3 regions of the Eubacterium sp. AM05-23 genome follow, and region 1 is predicted to be linked to each of the others. Evidence: riboswitches for the same ligand, from Rfam matches in the RefSeq annotation. Region 1 holds a riboswitch; each other region holds the start of a gene.
The links. A riboswitch is a leader RNA that binds a small molecule or an ion and turns the genes downstream of it on or off. The one in region 1 is predicted to bind cobalamin.

Region 1 (3,278 bases):
TGCTGTTCGCCCTGCCCCTTATGTTCTCAAACCTCTGCCAACAGCTGTACAACACAGCTGACGCCGTGATTGTCGGCCGTTTGGTGGGCGCAGACGCGCTTGCAGCTGTAGGCGCGAGCAGTTTGCTCATCACCTTTATGATTTATTTTTTTATCGGCCTGTCTATCGGGGCCAGCGTGCTGATTTCACAGTTTTTTGGCAGCCGGAAATACGATAAGGTGCAGGAAGCTGTGCACACCGCCGTAGCCCTGAGCCTAGTATCCGGCCTTGTCCTCACTGTTCTGGGTCTGGCCTTTGCGCCGGCTATGTTGCGGATGATGAACATTCCCGAGGTCGGGCTGGCATACGCCATACCCTATATCCGCATCTATTTTCTGGGCATGATCCCCATGACCCTTTACAATATCGGCAGCGGCGTCCTGCGCGCTGTGGGCGATTCCAAAACCCCGCTGGCCTGTCTGGTGGTCACAGTTGTGCTAAACATCGGGCTTGATCTGCTCTTTGTAGGGCCGCTGTGCATGGGCGTTGCCGGAGCTGCGCTGGCCACTGCCCTGGCCCAGCTGGCCGCCGCTGTGCTCATTGTCATTATCCTGCTGAGGGCTGACTCCATCTACCGGCTGCGGCCAGCGAGAATCCGTTTTCACGTCCAGACACTCAGGGATATTGTGCGTATCGGCCTGCCCGCCGGGCTGCAGTCTGTGCTGGTCTGTTTCTCCAATGTGGTGGTCCAGTCCCAGATTAACACCTTTGGGCTGGAGGTCATGGCTGGGTTTACCGCTTATATGAAGATTGACGGGTTTCTCTTTATGCCCATTGACGCCTTCTGTCTGGCCATCTCCAACTTCGTGGGCCAAAATATGGGCGCAGGGCGCTGGGAGCGGGTGGTAAAAGGCAAGAACGTCTGCCTGCTGCTGTGCGTTGGTGTGACCCTTGGCCTGGGCGTAATGATTATTCTGAACGCCCGGCTGATCCTGGGCATGTTTACCTCGGACGAGGCAGTGGTTTTAAACGGCATGCGCCAGTTGTACACCGTGGTGCCCCTTTACGGCATTTACGCTGCCGATCAGGTGTTTGTGGGCGTTCTTCGGGGGGCCGGGGCTACGGTCATCCCCATGGTCATCACTCTGGTGTGCATGTGCGGCCTGCGGCTGAGCTGGATTTTTACCACCCTGCGTTTTATACACGATGCGCGCATGATCTACCTGAGCTATCCGCTGACCTGGATCGTGACCGGAGCAGTGCTTTTGCTCTATTATTATAAAGGCGGCTGGCGGCCGGAAAGGGCCGTCCGAAAAATCGTAAAGAATTCAAAAGAAGTTGTTGACAAAGCCGCCTAAAGGGCGTATGATGAAGTTAATTAAATATTGAATGATCCTATGTAGTGGGAAAAGGGTGAGAGTCCCTTGCTGTAATCGCAGCTGTAATGCAAAATGCTTTCTGAAAAAGCCACTGTCAATGATGATGGGAAGGCGGAAAGATGATATTGCTGAGCCAGAAGACCGACATAGTGATTGGTTCTTAAAAGACTCCGATTTAGAGTGCTTAAGAAACGAAACAAAACCTTTACCATCCAGATTATACTGTGTTCGTTCATCCCTCTCTGAATCCGAGAGGGATTTTTTTATGGAATTTAAGGACGGTCGCCTTATCATTCGTATTTAATTAAATCTCATAATGCCTGTTCCATCAGACAGGTGTCATTAAATCCTCTTTTCAGTCAGCGAGGCTGAAAAACCCTCCCTTTTTTGGAAAAGTCCCAAACGCCGGGGCTTTTCTTTTTTTTGAAAAATTTTGAAATTATGGTTTCCAAAGTGTATTTTTATGGTATAAGATTTAGGAGAAATGAAGTTCGCACCCCCTTTTTATAGGGTGATAGGGGAAAATATGGTATAATGGAAGAAATACCGGAAAGGCAGAAAATGGGATGATTAGAATTGGAATTTGCGACGACAATGCTTTGATTGCGGAAAAACTGGAGACGCTTATCATCAGGTATGGTGAGGAACACAGTATTGATGTGGAAACGTACGTCTATCATGACGGCAGCGAGGTGCTTGAGGACCGTATCCAGTTTGATATCCTTTTTCTTGACGTGGAGATGCCAAAAACCGACGGGATCGATACGGCCAAGCAGATCCGTAAGTGGGACGCCCGGGTCAAGATTATCTTTATCACCAGCTATACCCACTACATGCGCAACGCCTTTGCTGTGCACGCGTTTGAATATCTGGTCAAGCCCTTTAACACGGCAAAGGTAAACATGGTGCTGACCGAAGTGTTTGATTTTATCGAAAAGGAGAACAAAAGTCACGATATTTCCCTGATGATGGGCGGCGAGCTAAAGGTCTTTGCCAGCAACGATATTTATTATTTTGAGCGCGTGCGGCGAAAGATCAAAATGTGCACCGCGCAGGGCGATTTTGAATTTAACGGCGTCCTGAGCGAGATTATGGAAAAGGTTCAGGACTTTGACTTTGAATACTGCCACAAAAGCGTGATTGTGAACCTGTTCCACTGTAAGCGCATTGCAGGCGCCGACCTGTATCTGGACAATGGCGAAACCCTGCCCATCGCCCAGAAGCGCGCCGTGGAATTTAAAGCGCGGCTGTTTGATTATATTGAGGAGAATTTTAAGCTGTTGTGAGAAAGGGCTTGGAGGATAGTTTAGGGGAAGAGTATGGATAAGTGGATTTATATACTGGATATGTTCTTGTCTTATGGCGTATCAGGTTATGTAATGATTAAATTTTTATCTGATTTATTTGAAAGAAAGTATAGTGGGAAAATTTACATTTTAGCTTGGTTATTATTTGTTGTAGTAGCTATTGCGTTTAATCTAACTGGTATTGCGATTTTAAAGAGTATATATGGAATAATTTCTGCATGTGCTTTGGGCTTGTTGCTTTTTAAAGCAAAAGATAAAAGAAGAATAGTAGGCGCAGGTGTCTTCTTTTTTCTGTATATGTTCATTATAGATACTTTATCAGTCTTATTCTTTACGGTTTTTAGTGGAAGAACAATAGAAACTGTTCGAAGCGATATAGTTTTGTTATTTATTTGTGGGTTAGGAAATCAAATTATGCTATTATGTTTTTACAAACCAATTGTAACATTAATGAAAAAGCATAAATTTGATATTATTACCTTACAGCAGAATTTGTTTTTGATAGTTCTGGCGTTATTTGAAGCTGCGTTGCTTATTTATATCATGAGTTTTATTGATAAGACTTCAAGTGGTTTAATGTTAACTATGATGATTGCGGGTTTTTTAGGCTTGG
Region 2 (3,278 bases), on a different contig from region 1:
GATGAAACCTGTTTATTATGAAAATGGCGCTTTAAAAATGCTTGACCAGACTCTGCTGCCAACCGAGGAGGTAACGCACAGTTACACCGACTACCGCGAGATTGCCGCCGCCATTGTGGATATGATTGTCCGCGGGGCGCCGGCCATCGGAGTGACTGCCGGATACGGCGTTTATTTTGGCGCGCTGGAATTTGAAAAGCTACCGAAGGAGACCTTTTTAAAGGAAATGGAGACTGTCTGCCACGTGCTTCGTGCCACCCGGCCAACGGCGGTCAACCTGTTCTGGGCAGTGGACCGGATGGAGGGCGTGATCAAAAACAACTCGGAAAAAACAGTGGCAGAGATCACAGCGCTCCTGAAAACCGAAGCAGACGCCATTTGCAGAGAGGATATTAAGATGTGCCGGGATATGGGCGCTTACGGCGCAGAGCTGATCCACCGTAAGGATACCATCCTGACCCACTGCAATGCAGGAGCCCTCGCCACAGCGGATTACGGGACAGCCCTCGGCGTTGTGCGTGCCGCCTGGGAGGCAGGCAAGGAGATATCCGTCTACGCCGATGAGACAAGACCCTTTCTGCAGGGGGCCCGTCTCACCGCCTATGAGCTTCAAAAAGACGGCATTCCAGTCACACTGATCACAGACAATATGGCCGGCTGGATGATGAAGCAGGGAAAAATCGACTGTGTGGTGGTGGGAGCAGACCGCATCGCCCGAAATGGCGACGTGGCCAATAAGATCGGAACCTACAGCGTGTCCATTCTGGCAAAAGCCCATGGCATTCCTTTCTATGTGGCAGCGCCCACCTCAACCATTGATTTTAATATGTGGTCCGGCGATGATATTGTCATTGAGGAACGGGACACAAGAGAGATCAGCCATATCAAAGGACAGCAGATCGCGCCGGACGGTGTGCGCATGGAAAACCCGGCCTTTGACGTGACCCCGCATCAGAATGTCACAGCCATCATCACAGAAAAGGGCGTTGTATATCCGCCCTTTGACCTGAGCATACCCAGGCTTCAGGGTGAATAGAGGAAGCCGATGAAATACAGTATGTTTTCGTGGTTTGGCTACTTCATGCCTTTTGAGGAGCGCATTGACGTGATCAAAGAAGCCGGTTTTGACGAGGTGATGATTTCCTGGGAGGACGAGTGTGAGCCTTATTATCTGGAGAAAGAAAAATTTCCGGACATTGTGCGGAGCAAGGGGCTTGGAATCACCAATATTCACGCGCCCTTTATCGGTTATAACGACATCTGGGAAAAGGAGCCTGCACAGACCAGAGCGCTTTTAGATACCTTTGTCAGCTTTGTGCGGGACTGCCGTACCTTCGAGATTCCAGCTGTGGTGGTACACACTAATGATCTGGACCTTGGCCCCTATAAATGGGAAAATGGGCTGGCTTTTTTCTCAGAGCTGGCAGAGGCCGGGGAGAAGTACAGCGTCGATATCGCCGTTGAAAATGTGTCGCGGCAGTTTTTGCTGAAGGGACTGCTGGATGCCATCCAGGCCGATCATTTTGGTATGTGTTATGACAGCTCCCATGACTATATGCTGCCTTGCGGCAGAGGTAAGATTCTTAAAACCTACAAAGACCGGATCAAGGCGCTGCATTTGTCCGACAACGACCTGCATATTGACCGGCACTGGATACCGGGCGAGGGTGAAATCCCCTTCTGTGAGGTCATGCCTGAGATCCTGAGCACCGGCGTGGATTTTATCTCCTACGAGGTTATCGCAAGCGATGCGTGGAAAAAGCGAGAGCCCCTTGAGTTCTGCCGTGCAGTTCGGAACAGCCTTGATCTGGAGAACAATAATTTCTAATTGCACAATTCGGGGATTTGTGCTAAACTTCAATTAACAACTTAATGATGCTGTTTTGTTAGAGGAAAGCGGTTGAAATCCGCTACAGCCCCCGCTACTGTAATTGCAGACAAGATCCTCATAGACCACTGTCAGGCGTATCCTGATGGGAAGGGAGGATGGAGAAGGAAGCAAGAGTCAGGACACTTGAAGCAAAGCGATATAATCACTTCGGAGGGAAGTAGAGGATTGTATATTATCATAATCCGGCCTCTCTCATGGGGTCGGTTTTCTTTGTTTTAAGCAGTTTTAAATTTATTTATGGAGGGACCAATGAAGAAGAGTGTATTGAAAAGTTTACTGATGGCTCTGGCCTGTGCGGCGCTGTTGTTTGGCGCGGCAGGCTGTGCTCAGAATAGCCAGAAGGGTGGAGAAGCTTCCGGCGCGGTTACTGGAGAAACCGCTTACCCAATCTCCATTACCGATGATCTGGGCAATAATGTGGAAATCGAAAAGGAACCCGCAAAGATCGTGTCTCTGTCACCCGCAAACACCGAAATCCTGTTTGCCCTGGGTGTGGGAGACAAGGTGGTCGGACGGACCGATTACTGCAATTATCCCGAGGAAGCTGCCCAGGTAGCGTCGATTGGCGATTACAATAATCCCAATGTGGAAAAGATTATTTCCCTGGCCCCGGATGTCGTTCTGGCGGGTGATCTGATCAGCGATGATGTCCGCAGTCAGATTGAAGCCACCGGCGCAAAGGTTATTACTTACACACCAATGTCTGTGGACGCGGTGGAAAGCACCATCATTAATACTGGCAAGGTGGTTAACGCCAATGATAAGGCCAAGGAAATCACCGACAGCATGACGAAAAAATATGATGAGATTAAGGAAAAGGCGGCGGCAGCCAATCCGCAGAAATCAGTCTTTATCGATATTGGCGGTTATTACAGCGCCGGAGATAACTCCCTGCTGGGCAATATGCTTAAGGATATTAACGCCAAAAACATTGCCTCAGACGCCGGCACAGACTGGCCGCAGCTGAGCGTTGAACAGATTATCGCAAAGAACCCGGACGTCTATGTGTCCTTCTTTACCACACCGGACGAGATCAAAAAGGTGCCGGGCTTTGACCAGGTCAATGCTGTCAAGAACGACGCCATTGTCTATTACGAAATGCTCTCTCCGGACAGCGACCTGATCCAGCGCCCCGGACCGCGTATTGTCGATGGGCTGGAGCTGCTGGCTACAGCCGTTTATCCGGATCAGTTTAAGTAGAAAGATTTCTCCGCAGGGGGGGCTTTTGCCCCCAGCGGAGGTTTTAAACAGACGGTTAAGGAAGAGGTCGGATGAAAACAAAGATGAAAAGATACGCGATGCCCTTATCCATTGTAGGGTGCCTGATCTTAATTTATTTATGCACCATCGTAGGCATTACCTCCATTCCCTTTGGCGACGCTAACAG
Region 3 (3,278 bases), on a different contig from region 1:
GGCAGATTTCGAGTCCCAGATTTTGATAACGCTCATAAACCTGCTTGATGCTCTCATCAATGGTAAAGACCTCCTGGTCTGTCACCACAAAATTGATCCGGTCATCGGACTTTATATAAAATACCTGATCGTTTTGAAGCATTTTTATGCCGTCCACTGTTTTAAACAGCATGTTTGGCTGTCTGAGGTTATACGGGGCATCTTGCCTGTAATCAAAAAAGGCGGTCAATTCTTTGTGAAGCTTACTGTATGTTACTGGTTTTTCGATGTATCCAAAGGGACGTGTTACGGCAAACGCTCTCAGACAGCCATTGTAATAATCGGCGTCAACCAGATAGATGATTTCTGTTGTTTTGTCGTTCTCCCTGAATTTTTCCATTATTTTTGCTTCTTTTTTCCGGTTTTTTTCAATGTCGAAAAAGATAATGTCATAGCTACCGGAAGTGCTCTCTGTTATCTGTCTTTTATCCTGATACCAAAAGCTCAGATAGGTTTTATCCATTGCTTCCAGACATTGTCTGGCTATTTGCCCGAGCTCCTGCAGTATTTTAGAATCTCTTTCGTAAAATGCAATTCGAATCACGCCTCTCATCCTTTTTAAAATATATTTTTGCTGCTTATTCTTTTAACCATCAGATTACAGCCATATAAAAAAGAACCCTATCCATAAAACTTAAACTTTTAAGAAGTTTCATAGCAACATAAGGTTCCTATTCTCATTGCTCTGACAATGCCCTGTTTGGCAGCTGATTCTATTTTATAAAACTTTCGGCAGTATTTCCCGGTATTCCTCAAGAAAGACAAATCCATCCTTCATGGTATTTTTCAGGGTGTCGTTGCTGATATCAAGAAGCCGGAACATGTGGTAAACAATTGCTTTCACCAGCTTTTTGGATTTGAAGGGCAGCTCCCGCTCGTAATAACGGATAAAAATTTCTTTTTGAGCGCCGTAAAACGCCAGAGTGTAAACTTCCATATCCTCTTCGGTATAGCTTTTATTAAAGTATTCCAACACGGAACGGTTAAACAGCTTTAAAACCATCATCCGTTTCTTTTTATTACAGTCACGCCGTGTAATTTCATAATAAAATTTCATAACATGCGGGTCCTCCACAATGCCAGCATAAAAGAGGATCATCGCGGTACAATATTTGACATACTGCATCTTTGCTTTTTCTGAGTTTTCTCCGACAAAGTCATACAGCTGCATGAAGTAGGTGTTAATGATCTCATCGACAATGTCTTCTTTCTTGTTAAAATAGTAGGTGAGGGTTCCAAGGCCTACCTCTGAGTTATTTGCAATGTCTACCATGCCTGTATTGTTATAACCCTGGGTGTAAAACAACTCTTTTGCCTGGCTCATGATATTCTTCTGCGTCTGTATCCCTTTTTTAGTCCGCTCTTTTTTTCTTTGCGGTACTTCACATTCGAGTTTTAACTCCATATTTGTCAACTCCTTTTTTCTTGCGCTGCTACCAAAAAAAACCTTCTCTGATTCAGAGAAGGAAAAACAAAGCATTAAATACTTTTTATTTGTCTTATCACTCTAAATCGGAGCTTTAAGAACTTATCACTGTGCTGGTCTTCTGGCTTTACAATATCATCCTTGTCCCCTTCCCGCTATGCTGGCAGTGGTTACTGGACAGGCTTTTTGTATTACAGCTGCGATTACAGCAAGGGCATCTCACCCTTTTCCCATAACACAGGATAGATTCTATATTTAATTGTTTTCATCATAGCTTTTTTGATGGTTTTTGTCAAGATTTACCAGGAATTTCTACTGAATATAATTGACCTTATAATCGTATATCTTGCAATAGCGGTCTATCCTAGATCCCTCATAGCAATGCACCGTCACGTCGTTCCGGTTAAAGAGCCACTCGCCCACTTCTTCGGGATCGTGTTTTATCTCGACATCCTTTAAATTGGGACATCCGTGAAAGGCCCATTTACCAATAACTTTTACTGTTTCTGGTATCTTGAGGGCTGTCAGCTTTTTACATTTTAGAAATCCGGATTCGTCGATCACCTCCAAACCCACTGGCAGATCAAGCTGCTGAAAGCTGCAGTTTACAAAGGCTTCCTTGCCGATATATTTTAAGTTTTCTGAAAATCGGATGGATTCTAAGCTTTTACACATGTAGAAGGTCCTGAAGGGTAGCTTTTCGATGGCAGTGGGAATCTCAATATGTGTGAGTTTATCGCAGTTGTAAAAGGCGTTTTCTCCAATTTTGGTAAGTTGTTTTGGCAGTTCTATCCTTTCCAGCCCACGGCAAAATTTGAAGGTGCGGTCTTTTATGGCCTTTACTCCCTCTGGAATCACAAGAGCCTGTATTCTTCGGCATTCCATAAAAGCGGCTTCTCCCAAAAGCTTGAGGCCGGAAGGCAGGTTGATGGACGAAAGCATGGTGCATCCTTCAAAGGCATGACCGCATATTTCCTTAACAGAACCGGCTACTTTAACTCTTTGCAACTTGGTCAGATTTTTAAACGCATTGACGCTGATCCGCTCAACACCTTCAGGAATGTCAGCGTACTTCACTGTTGCCTTTGGCAGATTCTTTTTTGAAAAGGCCTCTATCCTTTTTGCACTCTCACTCATTTTTACCTCCAAAATTCTCCATTTAAAATAAGTTCATTTATCGTACGAAAAACGCCGCTATATAACTATAACTAATTGCACCTTCATTAAAATGATTTTATTTCAATTTTATAGATATCATGCTTTTTCTATACCTATAGTTTCTATATTTATTCAAATGCATTTTTTATACTTTTGAAGCTATAAAATCCAACAACAGAACCTATTGTAGTCCATTTTTACGATTTTGTCAAATAATCAAAAAGCTTTTAAGGATATTCATATTTTTTACCTTATATTTATCGCAGCGCACAGGTAATATACATATAGGGGGCATGTGTATATCTATATCTAATATTTTTTCTAAAAATTCAACTTTACGCTATTGACATTACAAAAAAGGGTGCTATAATTAGAAATGTAGTCGGTTCTCCGGCACATTTTTAATGATTTCCATCATAATCGATGGTTTAAGCAGAATTGGGTGAAAATCCCAAACGGTCCCGCCACTGTAAGACGTATGTCAAGTCAGGATGCTGATCATTAAAACTGTATTACATTTGGTTACGAGGAGATAACTAAGTGTTTGGACGAAATCACAGGATTTTATTTTATTTCGTACTTTCACCGCTTATCTGCCCGGTAAGCGGTTTTTTTATACTTTTTTAGTTTATTGAATCACAGCCAATGTAAAAAT

Region 2: it holds a riboswitch for cobalamin, as region 1 does, so the genes downstream of both, DW091_RS11095 (ABC transporter substrate-binding protein) here and DW091_RS15245 (LytTR family DNA-binding domain-containing protein) in region 1, are expected to answer to the same signal.
Region 3: it holds a riboswitch for cobalamin, as region 1 does, so the genes downstream of both, DW091_RS19530 (TetR/AcrR family transcriptional regulator) here and DW091_RS15245 (LytTR family DNA-binding domain-containing protein) in region 1, are expected to answer to the same signal.

Annotation. Positions count from the first base shown of each region.
Region 1 is NZ_QUDF01000011.1:125,592-128,869, reverse strand. Features, by position in the region: gene DW091_RS15250 (MATE family efflux transporter) at 1-1,337, shown strand, start outside; cobalamin riboswitch at 1,360-1,523, shown strand; gene DW091_RS15245 (LytTR family DNA-binding domain-containing protein) at 1,925-2,644, shown strand; gene DW091_RS15240 (sensor histidine kinase) at 2,678-3,278, shown strand, end outside.
Region 2 is NZ_QUDF01000007.1:74,480-77,757, forward strand. Features, by position in the region: gene mtnA (S-methyl-5-thioribose-1-phosphate isomerase) at 2-1,036, shown strand; gene DW091_RS11090 (sugar phosphate isomerase/epimerase) at 1,046-1,828, shown strand; cobalamin riboswitch at 1,862-2,037, shown strand; gene DW091_RS11095 (ABC transporter substrate-binding protein) at 2,141-3,091, shown strand; gene DW091_RS11100 (iron ABC transporter permease) at 3,163-3,278, shown strand, end outside.
Region 3 is NZ_QUDF01000022.1:41,173-44,450, forward strand. Features, by position in the region: gene DW091_RS19525 (LytTR family DNA-binding domain-containing protein) at 1-583, opposite strand, end outside; gene DW091_RS19530 (TetR/AcrR family transcriptional regulator) at 758-1,444, opposite strand; cobalamin riboswitch at 1,559-1,721, opposite strand; gene DW091_RS19535 (leucine-rich repeat domain-containing protein) at 1,778-2,602, opposite strand; cobalamin riboswitch at 3,012-3,141, shown strand.